DNA from 3 places in the Blautia sp. HA8986 genome. Region 1 is predicted to be linked to each of the others. Evidence: predicted binding sites of a transcription regulator. Region 1 holds the regulator's gene; each other region holds the start of a gene.
What was found. Region 1 encodes NrdR, which represses ribonucleotide reductase genes. Its sites were predicted from a motif close to CACAANATNTTGTG; they were not measured.
Positions count from the first base shown of each region.

Region 1 (6,681 bases):
ACGGAAATGATCCGGCTGATGCCAGTTGAAGCCTTTTCCCGGAACGATAAGAACCTGTTTATCATGCAGGAAATCCAGTGCAAACTGTTCATCATTGAAGATATTGAATTTTTCTGTATCGATCTTCGGGAAGATATAGAATGCCGCACGTGGCTTCACTGCTGAAATTCCCGGAATATCATTAAGAGCCTTGTAAATAAAATCTCTCTGCTCATACACACGTCCGCCCGGCTGGATATATTCATTGACGCTCTGATATCCACCCAGTGCAGTCTGTACGATAGACTGTGCCGGAACATTGGAACACAGACGCATGGAAGAAAGCATGTTGATTCCCTCAATATAACCTTTTGCCTTATTCTTTGCACCACTTAGGATCATCCAGCCGATACGGAATCCCGCAATCATATGGGACTTGGACAGTCCGGAAAAAGTAACACAGAATACATCCGGTGCAAGAGATGCAATAGATGTATGTTTATATCCATCCATAACAAGACGGTCATAGATCTCATCAGAAAAGATGATCAGTTCATGTTCTCTTGCAATATCTGCGATCTGCTCCAGGATCTCCTTCGGATATACTGCACCTGTAGGATTATTCGGGTTAATGATAACGATCGCCTTGGTCCTTGGTGTGATCTTGCTCTTGATATCCTCAATATCCGGATACCAGTCAGACTGTTCATCACAGATATAATGAACTACATTTCCGCCTGCCAGTGTTGCAGTAGCTGTCCACAACGGATAATCGGGCGCCGGGATCAGGATCTCATCCCCGTTATCAAGCAGTGCCTGCATACAAAGGTTGATCAGCTCACTGACACCATTTCCTGTATAAATATCATTAATGGTAACTCCCGGGATCCCGCGAAGCTGTGCATACTGCATGATCGCCTTCCTTGCGGAAAAAATACCCTTGGAATCAGAATATCCCTGGGACGTACGTACATTGCTCAGCATATCAAGAATGACTTCCTGCGGTGCAGAAAATCCAAAAGGATACGGATTACCTATATTAAGCTTCAGGATCTCCATTCCGTCCTCTTCCATTCTGGCCGCCTCATCTACAACCGGTCCTCGCACGTCATACAGTACGTTGTCAAGCTTTGATGATTTCCCGAATGTTCTCATAAAAACCACTCCTTTACCTATTTTCACTATTATTTTAACTTTTTGTGTTCATAGTCAAAAAATATTTATTTCTATATCTTCTCACATTTGCTCCCTCAACGCAAGAAATAAAAATTTAAAAAATTTTATTTTAGCACTTCCCTTTTTTAGCATGTTAATGTATAATAGCACTCGAATTTATATTTCAAACACAATTCAATACGTGATGAGGAGGAAACAACTATGTCTTACACAGAAGAAGTTTATGAAAGAGTTGTAGCACAGAATCCTGGCGAGCCAGAATTCCATCAGGCAGTTAAGGAAGTTCTTGACTCCCTTAAAGTCGTAATTGACAAAAATGAGGAAGAGTATCGTAAGCTTTCCATTCTTGAGCGTCTTGTAGAGCCAGAGAGAATCATCTCTTTCAAAGTACCGTGGATCGATGACAACGGAACTGTACAGGTTAACAAAGGATACCGTGTCCAGTTCAACAGTGCGATCGGACCATACAAGGGCGGCTTAAGATTCCATCCTTCTGTAAATCAGGGTATCCTGAAATTCCTTGGTTTTGAGCAGACCTTCAAAAACTCTCTTACAGGTCTTCCGATCGGCGGCGGAAAAGGTGGCTCCAACTTCGATCCTAAGGGTAAATCTGACAGAGAGGTTATGGCATTCTGCCAGAGCTTTATGACAGAACTTTGCAAATATATCGGTGCAGACACAGATGTACCGGCTGGTGATATCGGTGTTGGCGGACGTGAGATCGGATATCTCTTCGGACAGTACAAGAGAATCCGCGGACTCTATGAGGGTGTACTCACAGGTAAAGGTCTCTCCTTCGGCGGTTCCCTGATTCGTACAGAGGCTACCGGCTATGGTGTTGTATACATGCTCAATGAGATTGCTAAGGCTCACAATGATTCTGTAGAAGGAAAAACAATTGTTGTAACAGGTTCCGGTAATGTAGCTATCTACGCTGTTGAGAAAGCCACACAGCTTGGTGCCAAGGTTGTTGCAATGAACGACTCCAACGGATACATCTATGATCCGAACGGAATCAACCTTGACGTTGTAAAAGACATCAAAGAAGTTAAACGTGGACGTATCAAAGAGTACGCTGACCGTGTTGAGGGTGCTACCTACACAGAGGGACTTGGCATCTGGAACATCAAGTGTGATATCTATCTTCCATGTGCTACACAGAATGAGCTTGGCCTTGACGGAGCTAAAACACTTGTTGCAAACGGCTGCAAATATGTAGTTGAGGGTGCTAACATGCCTACTACTCTTGATGCAACAACATACCTTCAGGAGAACGGCGTTCTCTTCATGCCTGGTAAAGCCGCAAACGCTGGCGGTGTTGCCACATCTGCACTGGAGATGAGCCAGAACTCCATGAGACTTTCCTGGACAAGAGAAGAAGTTGATGAGAAGCTTCACAACATCATGATCGACATTTTCCATAAAGCTGATGACGCCGCTAAACGTTACGGCATGGAAGACAACTATGTTGTAGGCGCTAACATCGCCGGATTCGAGAAAGTTGTCGACGCTATGAAAGCTCAGGGTATTGTTTAATCTTCAAGTTTCCTGAATCTTTAACGTAAGATCTTATAGCAGGATCGCAGAGGAATTTTTTCTCTGCGGTCCTGTTTTTATAAAAAAATCCGACCATCCGCAGACAGCCGGTTCTCTTTTTTCTGATATCCTTAAGTCTCTCCACTGCTTATCGCTTATTACAGCCATGGGGGACTTCCCTGATTTATTAATCGATCAGTTAATCAGCTTCTTCAGCTCATCCATAAATGTGCTGACATCCTTAAATTCCCTGTACACAGATGCAAAACGCACATAGGCAACTGCATCCAGATCCTTCAGATGTTCCATAACGATCTCTCCGATCTTGGTGCTGCTGATCTCACGATCCTCGGAACGAAAAATATCTCCCTCTATGGAGTCAATCATCTCCTCCACTCTCTCAATGGGGATCGGCCTCTTATAGCAGGCACGCAAAACCCCGTCCTGGATCTTGGAACGCTTATAGCTCTCACGGTTCTGATCCTTCTTGATCACAGTCAGTGGAATCGTCTCCACTTTCTCATATGTAGTAAATCTTTTCCCACAGGCATCACAGAGACGACGGCGGCGGATAGAATTGGTATCTTCCACAGGTCTGGAATCTACAACTCTTGTATTATCCTGGTTACAGAACGGACATCTCACAGAACTCTCCCCTTTCAGGATCCATATTTTCATTACTAAACTTGTTTTTATTATAAAATAAATTTATATAATGTGTCAATAATTGGACTTGCATAAATTTTACCTATTTTCCATAAAATCATACCAGGTGATGAATTTTATGCGTATCTGCGAACTGAAACAGAAAGAAGTAATCAATATCCACACCTGTCGGAGCCTTGGCTGTCCCATTGATGTGGAGTTCTGCTGCGAAACTGCCCGGCTGAAAGCTCTGATCATGCCGGAGCCTGGGAAATTCTGCTGGTGTTTTTCCAGGGAAAGCGAGTGTATCATCCCCTGGGATTGCATCCGTCAGATTGGAGAAGATATCATCCTTGTAGACTTTCGGAATGAAAAAAGGCTCTCCGGAGAATAAAAGATTCTTCTTTTGTCAAGGCTGTTTATTTTTTATATTTTTGTAAAAAAAGTATATTTCCCCTGCCCTCTGAGAATCATCTTAATGTACTGACAAGACAAGGAGGATTCTAAGATGGCACTAAATAAAGTTGAAATCTGCGGAGTAAATACCTCAACCCTTCCGGTCCTTAAGCAGGAAGAAAAAGAGGAGCTCTTCAAAAGAATCAAAGCTGGTGATAACGAAGCCAGAGAATTGTACATCAAAGGTAATCTGCGGCTTGTTTTAAGCGTGATCCGCCGTTTTCAGAACAGCAGTGAAAATCCGGATGACCTTTTTCAGATCGGCTGCATCGGCCTTATCAAAGCTATTGACAATTTCGACACTACCCTTCAGGTAAAGTTCTCAACGTACGCTGTTCCTATGATCATCGGGGAGATCCGCCGGTATCTCAGGGACAACAACAGCATACGGGTCAGCCGCTCTCTGCGGGATATCGCCTATAAAACCATTTATACCAGGGAAAATTATATGCGCCAGCACTTAAAAGAGCCTACGATTGCAGAGATTGCCCAGGAGATTGGCATTGACAAAGAGATGATCGTCTACGCCATGGATGCGATTCAGAGCCCTGTGAGCCTTTTTGAGCCTGTGTATTCCGAAGGCGGGGACACCCTGTATGTGATGGACCAGATCAGTGACAAAAAGAACCGGGAGGAACACTGGATCGAGGATATTTCCCTCAGGGATGCCATTTCTCGTCTTGGTGAACGGGAACGGCACATCATTGACCTTCGCTTCTACGAGGGAAAAACCCAGATGGAAGTCGCTGAAGAGATCGGCATCTCCCAGGCCCAGGTCAGCCGCCTGGAAAAAAATGCGCTGCGTTGTATGCGGAATTATCTAAGGAATTAGATTTCACTACCAGTTTCCCAAAGCAGTAAAATGCGACAAGATGTATATTCTCCCATACATCTTGCCGCATTCTGTTTCGTCTCAAATCAGCTGTCATTTCGGGGTTCTATCAGCCGCAAAATATCGCTAAAGGCCATCCGTTCAAATCCTTATTCATCGATCCAACACACTATTTCAACGCCTTCTCAATCTCCTCTATCACAATACGAAGAGCCTTCAGTCTTGCATACTTTTTATCTACGGACTCAAGGATATGCCATGGTGCATATGTTGTACTTGTTTTCTGCAGCATCTCATCCACTGCAACCTCATACTGATCCCACTTCTCGCGGTTTCTCCAGTCCTCATCTGTGATCTTCCAGCGTTTCTCCGGATTATTCTGCCTGTCATTAAATCTGGCAAGCTGGGTATCCTTATCAATCTGCACCCAGAATTTCACGATCACTGCTCCCCAGTCTGAAAGTTCTTTCTCGAATTCATTGATTTCATTATATGCACGCCGCCAGTCATTCTCACTGCAAAACCCTTCCAGTCTCTCAACCATCACCCTGCCGTACCAGGTTCTGTCAAAAATAGCGATATGGCCATTTTTCGGAAGCCTTGTCCAGAAACGCCACAGATAATGACGGGCCTTCTCATGCGGCTCCGGGCTTGCGATCGGATGCACCTCAAAACCGCGAGGATCAAGCGCCTCTGTGATCCGCTTGATATTGCCTCCCTTGCCTGCTGCATCCCATCCTTCATAGGTAATGATCACAGGAACTCTCTTTCTGTACAGACGGTTGTGAAGACTTCCAAGCTTCGCCTGCAGTTCCTTAAGCTCTGCCTTGTACTGCTCCTCTTCCACTTCTTTTCCTTCAAGCGGGATCTCATTGAGCTTTGGCATCTCCACCAGTGGAAAAACATTCTGCAGGATCGGAACCGAATGTTTGCTGTTTTCCATAGCGATCTCAATATTGCCGATCATCGTCTCCAGTACCTGCAGCTCTGCCCATTTCCGGTCACTGGCATCTATGATATACCATGGCGCAGAGGAAGTATTGGTATCTCTCATATACTGATCAAAAATTTTTCTGCATTTTTTATAATGATCATTTTGCCAGAGATCATATTCATTCACTCTCCAACGTGTATCCTTGCTCCCCAGGAGATATTCCATTCGTTTCTCCTGTTCTTTACGGTCGATCTGCATAAAAAATTTCAGGAGAACATATCCGTTATCAGTCAGCTGACGCTCAAATCTGCGAATACTGTCGATCCGCTTCACATAACTGTCACCTTTCAGTTTCTTGTCCATACGGTCGCGGCAGGTCTGGTCCATCCATCCGGAATCCAGAAATGTGAATTTTCCATTTTCCGGAATTTCCTTGAAATACCGGTAAAGAAACGGTCTCCTTAAATCTTCCTCTGTTGGAGCCGACATGGTAGCAACTTTGAAAAAACGCGGATCAATATTCTTGATGACCTTGCTTATGGTACTTCCTTTTCCGGAAGCTCCCCATCCCTCAAACAGAACGATCACCGGGATCTTATGCTCCTTAAGAGCCATCTGCAGTTCATATAATCTCGCTCTTGCAGTACTGAGCCGTGCCTTGACATCTTCTTTTTCCGGAATCTGCTCCGGGTTCCAGTTTTTTAACATCTACATCGTCCTTCCTGAAATTATTTGAATATTTATATTATATCACATTCATTTCTGTTTTACGATGAATTCCTCCTTGATTTAACGTAATTTTGCAAATTCAACATTTTACACTATAATAAATCTTCTCAAAAAAATCTGAAAACACAGCTCAGACTATTGACATTTTTCCCACTGATACATACAATAAATGCGCCTATTGTTATTTTTTTAACTTCATTGAAAACAGTAGAACAAAGCCGTGCCAAACAGCAAAAAAGCAAGGAGAACATCATGAAACTCACAGAAGAACTTCTGAATAAAATGGAACAGAAAAAAGAACTTTACGGGGACGGCATCATCATGCCTGACGGAGATTACCGCCTGATCCAGGACGGACACTTAAAAACCCTTATGTCCCTTTTGCCATATACAG
Region 1 is NZ_JBWLUQ010000001.1:1,333,381-1,340,061, forward strand. Features, by position in the region: gene AC04Q4_RS06270 (aminotransferase class I/II-fold pyridoxal phosphate-dependent enzyme) at 1-1,134, opposite strand, end outside; gene gdhA (NADP-specific glutamate dehydrogenase) at 1,357-2,691, shown strand; gene nrdR (transcriptional regulator NrdR) at 2,887-3,336, opposite strand; gene AC04Q4_RS06285 (YlmC/YmxH family sporulation protein) at 3,476-3,730, shown strand; gene sigG (RNA polymerase sporulation sigma factor SigG) at 3,845-4,624, shown strand; gene pap (polyphosphate:AMP phosphotransferase) at 4,794-6,266, opposite strand; gene AC04Q4_RS06300 (hypothetical protein) at 6,540-6,681, shown strand, end outside.

Region 2 (6,681 bases), 740 kb from region 1:
CATCGGTCGTGTTCTCAACGCTGAAGAAGCTGAGGCCGAAGAAGAGAAAGGTAACTTTGTTACAAAAGTTGGCGACGGCCAGTACAGACGAATCCTTGCAGCACCGAAGCCGCAGAAGATCGTTGAAATCGAAACAGTGAAGGTTCTTTCCCAGGCTGAGCAGATCGTTATCGCAGCAGGCGGCGGCGGAATCCCGGTTCTTGAGCAGGGCGCACAGCTGAACGGTGCCAGTGCCATCATCGAGAAAGACCGGGCAGCCGGACTTCTTGCCGAGGAGCTGAATGCAGATACCCTGATGATCCTCACAAGTGTTGAGAAAGTAAGCCTTGACCATGAGACAGATCATGAGTCCTATCTGGATACTATCTCCACAGATGATGCGAAGAAATATATTGCAGACAACCAGTTCGCACCTGGTTCCATGCTTCCTAAGATCGAAGCAGGCGTTTCCTTCGTTGAGAAAGGAAACGGACGTCGTACCATCATCACAGATATGGCCCATGCAAAAGATGGTTACTGCGAGAAGACAGGAACTATCATTAAATAAATCTCTGAATATAAAAAAATCCCATGCCCGGATCAAGAGTAAATCCTTGATCAGCGCATGGGATTTTTTATATTATTATTGAATAAAGCACAAACACAACCGCCTCTGTGACCGACCTGTATATTACATAGATTTTCTTTCAGCGATCTCCGCCATCTTCGCCTCATTCAGACGTGTATCACCATGCACACGGCTGTAGGAAAGATATCCGTTCATACGATCGATCTTAGTCAGGTTTCTGGAACCGCATACAGGGCATACGTCCATCTCAAGCTCCTCGTGACCACAGTCGTCACAGTATGCAAGAGAAAGATTTACTCCCTCATAATATCCCAGATCCATGGCTCTGCGGATCAGGGTACGGATCGCTTCTTTATTATATCCGATCGGATAACGTACATACTGAATCTTACCGCCATTGCAAAGCTCCCAGAAACGTCCCTCAAGATCCTGCTTCTCGATGGGAGTCACATCCTCAGTTACATGACAATGGAAACTGTTGCTCACATACGGTCTGTCGGAAACGCCTTCGATAATTCCGTACATCTTACGGAACTGCTCTACCTGCAGGCCGCAAAGACTCTCTGCCGGAGTTCCGTAGATCGCATAAAGATAACCGTCCTCTTTCTTATACTCGTTTACCTTGTTATTGATATATCTCAGAACTTCCAGAGCAAACTCACCATCTTCTGCGATAGATTTGCCATTGTAAAGCTCCTGCAGCTCATTCAGTGCTGTAATACCGAAGGAAGCTGTCATTGGCTTCAGGATCTTACCGATTTTTTCATTTGGTTTCAGATGTCCGCCATAGAAACCACCCTCGCAATATGCAAGCGGATTTGTAGAAGCACGCATCTGTCCCAGGTATTCATAAGTGCGGATATGCAGGTTACGGATCATCTCAAGATAGAAATCCAGAACCTCGTAAAAATCTCTGCTCTCTGCTCTGGCTTTCGCAAGGATCATAGGCAGATGAAGACTCACTGCACCAATGTTAAAACGTCCTACAAAAACAGGTGTATCATTCTCATCAGCCGGCTCCATTCCTCCGCGCTCATACCATGGACTTAAGAAAGCACGGCATCCCATGGGGCTGATAACTTTCTTATATTTCTTGTACATACTGGAGATGTAGCCTGCACCTGACATGGAAAGCCAGTCCGGATACATGGTCTTGGAGGAACACTCCACACCAGCCTCAAAAATATCCTCACAGCATTTTCCAGGGCCATGGATCTCCTTGTCATAAAGGAACACGATCTTAGGGAAAAGCACCGGCTTCTTATGACCTGTCTTACCCTGTCCGCCCTGATGGACTTTCAGGAGAGAAACAGTACACATCTTCTCAAACTGCTCAGTCCCCAGTCCCAAAGTCACTGTAACAAACGGATAATCGCCTCTGGAAGAACCAACCGTATTCAGCTTGTACTCAATTCCCTGCCATCCCTGGTCGTACTCTCTTCGTACTTTATCAAGAGCATACTCTATTGCTTTCTCCTCGCGGCCCTTCCAGCTCTCATCGGAGTATTTCATAAATTCGGAAATATATTTATCATAGCTCTTCTTGGCATATGGCGCAAGGATCTTATCTACCTCCGGCACTGTAAATCCACCGTACTGCTGTGCTGCTGTACTGAGGATAATATCACCCATAACATCAAAAGCAGTATCCAGAGTCTTAGGCTCGTTATACCATACATTACCCATCTCAAAACCACCGCGCAGAACAGCAGCTACATCAAAGAGACAGCAGTTCATGGTATCCAGACGTGCTGACTGATCATGAATATAAATATAGCCATCCTTACATGCCTGAAGCTCGTTGCGGTTCATAAAGAATTTACGGTAAAGCTCCTTGTTCAGCTCATTAAAGATCAGACTTCTCTTGGTAGCTACAAGTGCACTGTCTGTATTGGCATTACTCTTGTCTCCAATGTAACGGATTGCCTGACTCTTGGTATAGACGTCATCCATCATATGAATGAAATCCAGCTTATAATTACGGTAATCGCGATAGCTCTTGGCTACAGCCGGGTTCACACGCTCCAGGGCACCCTCTACGATATTGTGCATCTCCTGGATCTCGATCTCATTTTTTCCAAGGGAATCTGCATGCTCCTGGGCAAATCTGCAGATAAAATCCTTCTCCTCATCTGAAAAAGTATAAAGTATACGCTCTGCTGACTTATTCACGGCAGCCACGATCTTCAGAGGATTGAACTCCTCTCTTGTCCCATCTTTCTTAATCACATATATCATGACTCATCTCTCCCGATACTATATATAGTATTATAGTTCTCTATATCTTGTTTTTTCTCTATATATTGTGCTAGGCATGAGTATACCACAGCTGGCATGAAAAGAAAAGGGGGTATTTCTGTATACAAGAAAATACAGACTCTTAGTACTACCTGATCTCACTGCGGAAATATTCTTACAAATTTGTTCCGATCCAGTCCATAATAGTATCCAGCAATCCCGGAATTGCACAAAGCAGACCGATGATCAGCCATATGATCCAGCCTTTCCCGCCGGATTTCCGGCTGATATTTCCGCTTCTGCTGTTCTGCCTGTCCACATTTCCTGTATTTCGATTCCCGTTCGTATTCCGGTTTTCTCTTCCACCACGCTGCACTGTTTTGCTCCCAGGCTGCTCATACTGCCGCATCAGATCACGCACTTTAGCTGAAGCGTGCTTATAATGTACTTCCCTAGGCTCATTAAGGTGATACAGTATTTCATCATTTCTATAAGGCATCCCACACAATGAACACCTTCCATTTATAACCTTTCCTCCGCAAATCTGACATTTCTCAGCCATAAACAACCTCCATTCGGTCTGTCAGAACAGACATTTTAAAATAATTCTCTTTTTTCCAGTATATCACACCAGACCTTTAATACCCAGTATTTTTCCTGAATTCAAAGCCAGACTTCCCTCTCCCCTTATTGCCACTCCCCCCATTTTCTGCTATAATACCACACAGAGCAAACAAGCAAAAAAATCATCAGGAGGACCGATAATGAATACAATCACAATCCCCGCAACCTATCATGCAGACCTGAACCTCCATGATACACAGATTGCGATCAAAACTGTAAAAGATTTCTTTCAGCAGACACTCTCCCAGAAGCTCAATCTTCTCCGGGTATCCGCACCGACTTTCGTAGCACCGGAATCCGGTCTTAACGATAACCTGAATGGTGTGGAGCGTCCTGTAAGTTTTGATATCAAAGCTATCGAAGACAGCAACGCTGAAATCGTACACTCCCTGGCCAAGTGGAAACGCTACGCACTGAAGAAATACGGTTTTTCTCACGGAGAAGGACTTTACACAGATATGGTAGCAATCCGCCGCGATGAAGATCTTGACAATATCCACTCTGTTTATGTAGATCAGTGGGACTGGGAGAAGATCATCTCCAGGGAAGAGCGTTCCGTAGAAACCCTTAAGGAAACTGTACGCAATATCTACAGCGTCCTTCGTAAAACTGAGAAATACATGGCAGTACAGTACGATTACATCGAAGAGATCCTTCCGAAAGATATTTTCTTTATCACAACCCAGGAACTTCTTGATATGTATCCGGACTGCACACCGAAGGAACGCGAATACAGGATCACCCGTGAAAAAGGTGCTGTATTCCTTATGAAAGTCGGCAAAACTCTCACAAACGGAGAGCGTCACGACGGACGTGCCCCGGACTACGATGACTGGGAACTGAACGGCGATATCCTGGTATATTATCCTGTACTTGATATTGCCCTGGAGCTTTCCTCCATGGGAATCCGTGTTGATGAGGACGCACTTGACCGTCAGCTCACAGAAGCAGGCTGCAATGACAGAAGAGAGCTTCCTTTCCAGAAAGCAATCCTTAACAGGGAACTTCCATACACCATCGGCGGCGGAATCGGCCAGTCCAGAATCTGCATGTTTTTCCTTCGCAAGGCACACATCGGTGAAGTTCATGTATCTCTCTGGCCAAAAGAGATCACAGATGCTGCTGAGGCACACGGACTTCAGCTTCTGTAAAACAGCTCAGAGAAATGAGGTGATAACGTGAACATTCTGTTTTTTCTGATTCCCAAAAGCGAAGTTGCCTACATCTTCGAAGATGAAACACTTCGCCAGACCCTGGAAAAAATGGAGCATCGCAAATACTCCTGCATCCCGATTCTTACCATGGACGGTAAATATCTTGGAACAATCTCAGAGGGCGATCTTCTGTGGGGAATGCGCCACGCTGATATCCATGATATCAAAGAGACTGAAGGAGTTCCTGTTATGGCGATTCCACGCCGTGCAACCTATAAGCCGGTGCACGCAGACTCCAATATGGAAGATCTTCTGGACCGCGCTATTAATCAGAACTTTGTTCCGGTTGTAGATGACCAGGGTTCTTTTATCGGAATCATAACCAGAAAGTCAATCATCAAATACTGCTACAACGAAATGAAGGCAGCACAGAAATCCGAAGACGAAAAAAACGGATAATTTTCGTTTTCAGCAGTCTGTCAGCTGCATGCAAAAAGGATGGCATTCATTTTCCGGTATACAATAATACGGAAAATGCTGCCATCCTTTTTATTTCCGGTTTCCACCGGACATTCATATTTCACTCTTAAAAAAATCCTGCTTCACTCTGACACTCTATATCACTTTTACAATATTAAGTTTTTCATCTGCAAGCACAATATCTGCCTTCTTTCCCGGTACAAGAGATCCCACTTCATCATATATTCCAATACTTCTGGCTGGATTCCTGGTTGCCGCAAACACTGCTGCCCGCTCCGGCACTCCCATTGCGATCACACATCTCATACATTCATACAGACTGGTAGCAGAGCCGGCAATGGTTCCGTCCTCCAGCACTGCCTTCCTGTCCTTCACAGTCACCTTCTGTCCGCCAAGCTCATAAAATCCATTTGCCATTCCTGCAGCCATCATGGAATCACTGATCAATACTATACGTTCTTCTCCAAACATACGAAATGTATTACGTACTACTGCCGGATCAATATGAATACCATCGCCGATCATCTCAACCATACATTCCGGATCATCAGCAGCCGCACAGACTACACCCGGTGCACGATGTCCCATATCATTCATTGCATTGTAAAGATGGGTCACATGATGAGCACCGCTCTTCATGGCAGAAGCTGCACAGTCATAATCAGCATCTGTATGACCTATGGAGATCACTACATCATCCTTCAACTCCCGGATAAACGTCTCTGCCCCCTCCATATTCGGTGCCACGGTAACAACACGTATCCTGCCGCCGGATGCTTTCTGGCACTCCCTGAAAAAATCAATATCCGGTTTTCGGATATATTTTTCAACGTGTGCACCTTTTTTTACCGGATCAAGAAAAGGTCCTTCCATGTTCAGTCCGACGATTCGAGCACAATCCGCATCCGGTTTCACTGCATCTGCGGAAGCAAATATCCGTATCAGCATATCAATAGGCAGCGTCATGGAAGTAGGACAGTAAGATGTAATACCCTGGGATTTTTCATACCTGAGAATTTCTTTCAGACCAGTGGCATCTGCATCTGAAAAATCATGCCCGACTGCACCATGGCTGTGAATATCAACAAGTCCCGGCAGTACCTTTAACCCGGCCGCATCAATTTCTTCTTTTTCCGAAACCTCTGTCCCGCAGTCAACGATTCTTCCATTTTCCACATAGAGATCCATTCTCCGATAAGTGCCATCCTCCTGAAAAACATTTCCGTTTCTGATGATCATAGTTCTTCTATTCCCCTCTCCGCAGTTCTCTTATGCTCTGTGCTTATAAAAATCCTTTTTCTCTGATAATCCCCAAAGCCTCTTCATCTGCCACAACAGTAAGATCCGGGTGCAGCTGCAGAATAGACGCAGGCACATTCGGCGTAATAGGTCCATACAATGAATTATACAATGCTTCTGCCTTACCCGCTCCTGTGGCTATGAGAAGAATTTTTTTTGCGGCCATGATGTTCTTGATTCCCATGGTATATGCCTGTTTCGGAACCTCATCCATGCTGTCAAAAAATCTGGCATTCGCCCTGATGGTACTTTCTGTCAGATCCACACAATGGGTTTCTTTCTCAAAAGCCGATCCTGGCTCATTGAAGCCGATATGTC
Region 2 is NZ_JBWLUQ010000001.1:2,075,695-2,082,375, forward strand. Features, by position in the region: gene arcC (carbamate kinase) at 1-547, shown strand, start outside; gene nrdD (anaerobic ribonucleoside-triphosphate reductase) at 671-2,806, opposite strand; gene AC04Q4_RS09795 (hypothetical protein) at 2,982-3,368, opposite strand; gene asnA (aspartate--ammonia ligase) at 3,571-4,581, shown strand; gene AC04Q4_RS09805 (CBS domain-containing protein) at 4,609-5,043, shown strand; gene nagA (N-acetylglucosamine-6-phosphate deacetylase) at 5,200-6,303, opposite strand; gene nagB (glucosamine-6-phosphate deaminase) at 6,347-6,681, opposite strand, start outside.
Region 2: a site for NrdR is predicted at 2,823-2,836, ahead of nrdD (anaerobic ribonucleoside-triphosphate reductase). Genes of this name have one in related genera too.

Region 3 (6,681 bases), 760 kb from region 1:
TGCTGTCAGAATGTCCGGATAACGCTTTCTGTCATGCTTTGCAAGACGGTAAGCTGTAGACTCCGCAGGTGTTGCCTCCAGGTTGAAAAGTTCTCCCGGATACTGCTCCTGGTAGTCAGACAAACGGTTTCTCATATGCTCCAGGACTTCCTTTGTAAACTTCTGGGTTGCAGGATCTGTCATATCCTTCTTAAGCCAGCATGCGTTCAGACCGGCCTCGTTCATTCCCACAAGACCAATGGTGGAAAAATGATTATCAAAGCTTCCAAGATATCTCCTGGTATACGGATACAATCCCTCATCAAGAAGCTTGCTGATCACATCTCTCTTAATGTGAAGAGATCTTGCGGAAATATCCATCATTCGGTCCAAACGGCGGTAAAACTCCTGAGGACTTTTTGACAGATATGCGATACGCGGCATGTTGATGGTAACAACGCCTACAGAACCTGTACTCTCACCGGAACCGAAGAAACCACCGCTCTTTTTGCGAAGCTCACGGAGATCCAGGCGGAGACGGCAGCACATACTGCGGATGTCGCTTGGTTTCATATCGCTGTTGATATAGTTGGAAAAATACGGTGTACCGTACTTGGATGTCATTTCAAAAAGAAGTCTGTTGTTCTCAGTGTCAGACCAGTCAAACTCTTTGGTGATGGAATAAGTCGGGATTGGATACTGGAATCCGCGACCGTTGGCATCGCCCTCGATCATGGTCTCAATAAATGCCTTATTGACCATATCCATCTCTTTCTTACAGTCTTTATACTTGAAATCCATATCCTTGCCGCCTACAATAGCAGGAAGCTCTGCAAGATCATCCGGAACTGTCCAGTCCAGTGTAATATTGGAGAACGGTGCCTGTGTTCCCCATCGGCTCGGTGTATTTACCCCGTAAACAAAAGCCTCTATACATTTCTTAACCTCCGGATAGGAAAGATTGTCTGCCTTTACAAAAGGAGCCAGATACGTATCAAAAGATGAAAATGCCTGTGCCCCGGCCCACTCATTCTGCATGATCCCCAGGAAATTCACCATCTGGTTGCAGAGCACGCTTAAATGCTTCGCAGGTGCGGAAGTAATCTTGCCCTCGATCCCGCCAAGTCCCTCACGGATCAGCTGTTTCAGTGACCAGCCTGCACAGTAGCCTGTAAGCATGGAAAGGTCATGGATGTGGATATCTGCATTCCTGTGCGCTTCTGCAATCTCATTGTCATAAATCTCAGACAGCCAGTAATTGGCAGTTACTGCACCGGAATTGCTTAAGATCAGTCCTCCTACGGAATAGGTGACAGTTGAGTTCTCTTTTACACGCCAGTCCTCAACCTTCACATAGCTGTTTACGATCTCTTTATAATCAAGGATGGTAGATTTCATATTGCGGATCTTCTCACGCTGTTTACGATACAGGATATAAGCCTTGGCAACATCGGAATATCCTGCCTGGATCAGTACATTCTCCACACTGTCCTGGATATCCTCTACTGAAATTCGATTGTTCTCGATCTTATTCTGAAAATCTGCAGTAACACGAAGCCCCAGAAGATCGATCATATCCGGGCTGTAATTCTTGCCCTTCGCATCGAATGCCTTGTCAATGGCTGCGGTGATCTTTCCCATTTTAAATCCATCCAGTTCGCCGTCTCTTTTTACTACCTGAAACATAAAAAATGCCTCCCTCACACATGTATATATAAAGTGTTTTTGATCACTGATCAGACCTCATCCAGTGACGTTTTTCCAAAAACGCTGTAGGCTCATTGTATCAGACCGGCACCTTTGCGTCAACACAAAAAGTACCATATATAGTGTCCATTTTGTTCACGGTACTATATATGGTACTAAGTTAATTATTCAACATTATGTTACTTTCGGATAGATTTCACGGGGAACCCTCGCTTTTACAGCAATTCCGCCCTCTGTATACTCCTCGGAAAGAAGCTGTCCGTACTCACGGATCAGCTGGATCTGACCAGCTTCTGAATACGGAAAAAGCCGCTCCATATAGATCTGTCCCTCTGCCAGAATCCTGGAAAGGAGTTCCTTAAATTCGCCGAGTCCCTCTCCTGTTCTTGCAGAAATCTTCAAGGTATGATCTGCACGAAGATCCCGGAGACTCTCCCCCGCTGCTTTGTCCTGCTTGTTAAAAAGCGTGATCGTTTTTTTGCCAAGGGCACCTAATTCTTTCAGGGTCTCATACACAATGTGCATCTGCATTTCTGCCTGAGGATTGGACGCGTCCACCACATGGATGATATAATCCGCGTATTTTGCCTCCTCCAGGGTACTCTTAAAAGCCTCTACCAGATTGTGTGGAAGTTTTCGGATAAATCCTACAGTATCCGTAAGAAGCAGCTGCTGCCCGTCATCCAGGGTCAAAAGCCGCGTTGTAGGATCAAGTGTTGCAAATAGCTTGTCTTCAGAAAGCACGGAAGCTCCTGTCAGCGTATTCAGAAGTGTGGATTTACCTGCATTTGTATATCCCACAATGGCAGCTGTCTTAAGATTACCTACCGCTCTTCTGGAACGGATCAGCTCTCTGTGCTTCTCTACCTGGGAAAGCTCCTGCTTCAATGCTGAGATCCTGTTTCGGATCAGACGTCGGTCTGTCTCCAGCTTCTTCTCACCAGGACCTCTTGTTCCAATTCCGCCGCCAAGACGGGAAAGAGAGGATCGAAGTCCTACCAGTCTTGCTGAACGGTAACGAAGCTGCGCCAGTTCGACCTGGATCTTACCTTCACTTGTCACTGCCCGCTTTGCAAAAATATCAAGAATCAGCAAGGTTCTGTCCATAACCTTGCATTCCAGCTCACGTTCCAGATTGTTCATCTGGGCAGGAGAAAGCTCATCATCACAGATCACACCATTGGCATTTAACGCATAGAGAAGGCCTTTTACCTCATCGATCTTACCTTTGCCGATATAAGTTCCCGGATGGACGGCCTCACGGTTCTGAATGATCCTGCCTGCCACCGCTGCTCCGGCTGTAGCTGCAAGCTCTCCAAGCTCGTCCAGGGATTCCTCCATATCATCACCAATACTGGCCTGCACGCCGATCAGGATGACTCGATCCTGTATCTCGTCAAAATATTCCATATCAGCCCTCCGAAGATGTTCTGGTTTTCAGAAAAGCCAGCTCTTTTTTTGCTGCGGAGTCTTCCGGGAACATATCAATATATTCCTTGACCTTGGTCAGTGCTGTAGCAAAATCGAGTTTTTTCTCATAAGTTACGATCTCATTGAATAAAAGACTCTGCATCTCATCGGTTGTAGCTGTCGGCAGACCTTTGGTAATATTATCAAGAGCAGAATCATAATCTCCGTTCCTGATATCACACAGTGCAAGTCCGTTATAACCTTTTGCTGAATCACCTGCCGCTGAAATATACTGTGTATACATGGCTTTTGCATTATCCACATCGTCCTGTGCCAGATACACCATACCCAGAAGAAGTAATGCCTCTGTATTATCCTTTTTGGAGGCTTCCAGAAGTTCTTTTTTCGCATTACTGTAATCTTCCATATAGTAGTAGACACGGCCTCTGTCGCAGTGATCCTTGGCATCCTTCGCCTCAGAGGAAAGTGCAGCTTCCAGATATCTGGTTCCGTCTGCTTCCATATCTTTATCAAGATATGCCTCATAGATCTGGATTGCCATATCGTAGGTAGAATCCTCACCGTAAGCCTGCTTAAAGTTAGATGCAGCTTCCTCGTAGGAATCCATGGCAAGCGCAACCTTTCCGGTGAGGAAATAACTGCCGGCATCCATTTCAAAATCTTCTCCAAGAGTCTGACAGTCTGCCATTGCGTCTTCATACTTACCGGATTTTAGCTCTGCTGTTGCCCTGTAGGAAAGAATATCCTTGCGCAGACTTTTGCTTACTTTGTCACAATTCAGTGCATCTGTAAAGCTGGATATCGCGTCATCATACTTGCCCAGACGGAGACTTGCAATACCTGCACCGCGGTAAGACTGTGCAGGTTTTACCCCGTTTTGAATAGAAGTCTGGTATTCTTCCAGTGCATATTTATAGCTGCCCTGGGAAAGATCTTTTCCTGCCTGCTCATATATTTTTGTTTTTTCGCTGCCGCAGCCGCCCAGGAGAAGAGCTCCTGTCACGGCCGCGAGAATCAATACTGTCTTTGTATTTTTCATGAAATTCCTTATTCTACAACAAGCCCTTCGGCTTCCATTACATCAACAACACTGTCTACATATTTATGGCAGAGTTCATCTGTTCCTGCTTCTACCATTACACGGATCAGCGGCTCTGTACCACTCTCACGTACCAGGATACGTCCGTCATTTCCAAGAGCCTCTGCTGTAGCCTCGATGGCAGCTTTCACCTTCTCATTGTCCAGTGCTGTCTTCTTGTCAGAAACACACACATTGCGCAAAAGCTGCGGATAAACCTTCATTTCCTTCGCAAGGTCACAAAGTGTAGCTTTCTTATCCACGCAGGCCTCCATGATCATCAGGGAAGTGAGGATTCCGTCACCTGTAGCAGAATAACGGCTGAAAATAATATGTCCGGACTGCTCGCCACCGATGCTGTAATTATTTTCCATCATATTCTCAGCAACATATTTGTCACCAACTGCTGTCTGCTCGTAATCAATACCCTCACGCTCAAGCGATTTATAAAGACCAAGGTTTGACATAACAGTTGTAACAACTGTATTTCCGTTAAGCTGGCCTTTCTCTCTGAGATATTTGCCGCATACATACATGATCTTGTCGCCGTCGATGATATTTCCACGGTGGTCTACTGCGATACATCTGTCTGCATCACCATCGTATGCAAAACCGATATCCAGTCCTTTATCGATCACATACTGTCTCAGAACTTCAATATGTGTGGAGCCGCAGCCACGGTTAATGTTGGTTCCGTCCGGCTCATTGTTGATCACATAAGTTTTTGCACGAAGTGCATCAAAAACACTCTTGGCAATAGCTGAAGAGCTTCCGTTGGAGCAGTCCAGACCAACCTTGATGTTCTTGAAATCATGGCATGGGATAGAAATCAGATGTCCGATATAACGGTTTCTTCCGGATGCAAAATCAACGGTACGGCCGATATCCTCGCCTGTTGCCATCGGAAGCTCCTCAATCTCTCCGTCAAGATATGCCTCAATGCGTTCCTCGATCTCTGCTGAGATTTTCTGACCATTCTCATTGAGAACCTTGATTCCGTTATCATTAAACGGATTATGGCTTGCGGAAATCATGATACCGCAGTCAAAATCCTCTGTACGTACTACATAAGATACACTTGGTGTAGTAGTTACATGAAGCAGATACGCATCTGCACCGGATGCAGTCAGTCCTGCTGCCAGTGCATACTCAAACATATAACTGCTTCTTCTTGTATCTTTGCCGATCACGATCTTTGCCTTATGATCTCTGCCATAGTACCATCCAAGGTAACGGCCTACGCGAAATGCGTGATCTGCTGTAAGTTTTACATTTGCCTCACCACGAAAACCATCTGTTCCAAAATATTTGCCCATAATGTTCTCCTTTATTAGTGATACAGTCCTTCCGGATAAACGCCCTCATCTGTCAGTTTCTTAAATGCCGCCTGCACAGATGCTTTATCTTCCTGATATGTCACACCGAACCACTCATCTTTTGTCTCAAGTACATCTACGGCTGCCTCACCGGAGTGGATCAGCTGGTCGATCAGTTCCGGAAGAAGATACTCTTTCTTGATATCGCCCTCTTTGATTCCGCCAAGGAATTCTACGAAGCCTTTTTCAAGGATCTCCATGAATTCCGGTGTCAGTCCCCACATGTTCATAGAAACAAGGCTCCTGGTATCCAGTGTCTCTGCTGTACCATCGTCATTTCTTGTCTCGGCACCATCAGCTGTCTTAAAGATATTGTGTGTCTCAGTTACGCCAACAAGCTTGCCGTCCTCGATATGGCACACACCTCTTGTAACGCTTCCGTTGTCACTTAATGTATTTCCAAGTCGGAAACCTGCCATGCAGATATGCATCGGGCCATCCTGCGGATGATCCTGTACAAGATAATCATGTACTTTAACATATGCTTCTTTTCCATAGTAGTCATCTGCATTGATTACAGCAAATGGCTCGGAAAGAACCTTCTTCGCTGCCAGTACAGCGTGTCCTGTTCCCCATGGTTTGGTACGGTCTGCCGGTTTCCTGAAATCTCCCGGAAGGTCATTGATCTCCTGGAATGCATAAGCAACTTCTGTGATCTTCTCAATACGGTCACCGATGACTCTGCGGAACTCATCTTCGATATCTTTACGGATGATAAATACCACTTTGTTGAATCCTGCTTCCAGTGCATCATGGATGGAATAGTCCATAATGATCTCACCCTTCGGTCCTACCGGTGCAAGCTGCTTGATACCTTTTCCAAAACGACTTCCGATTCCTGCCGCCATGATTACCAGTGCTGTCTTCTTCATATTACGTTTCCTCCTGATTATTATAATTTATACAATTCTTTATCTGTAACCGTTACTGTTCACCCCGTGACCAGTAAATTACTCCTGTTCATTAAGCTTAGTCAGCTTCACTGCCTGATCCGCTGCAATCAGGCTGTCAATAATCTCATCCAGATCACCGTTTAAGATATTTTCCAGACGATGAAGGGTTAACTTGATCCTGTGGTCTGTCACACGTCCCTGCGGGAAATTGTAGGTA
Region 3 is NZ_JBWLUQ010000001.1:2,091,666-2,098,346, forward strand. Features, by position in the region: gene AC04Q4_RS09865 (ribonucleoside triphosphate reductase) at 1-1,665, opposite strand, end outside; gene hflX (GTPase HflX) at 1,861-3,096, opposite strand; gene AC04Q4_RS09875 (tetratricopeptide repeat protein) at 3,098-4,156, opposite strand; gene glmM (phosphoglucosamine mutase) at 4,165-5,511, opposite strand; gene AC04Q4_RS09885 (nucleotidyltransferase family protein) at 5,526-6,443, opposite strand; gene prfA (peptide chain release factor 1) at 6,522-6,681, opposite strand, start outside.
Region 3: a site for NrdR is predicted at 1,798-1,811, ahead of AC04Q4_RS09865 (ribonucleoside triphosphate reductase). Genes of this name have one in related genera too.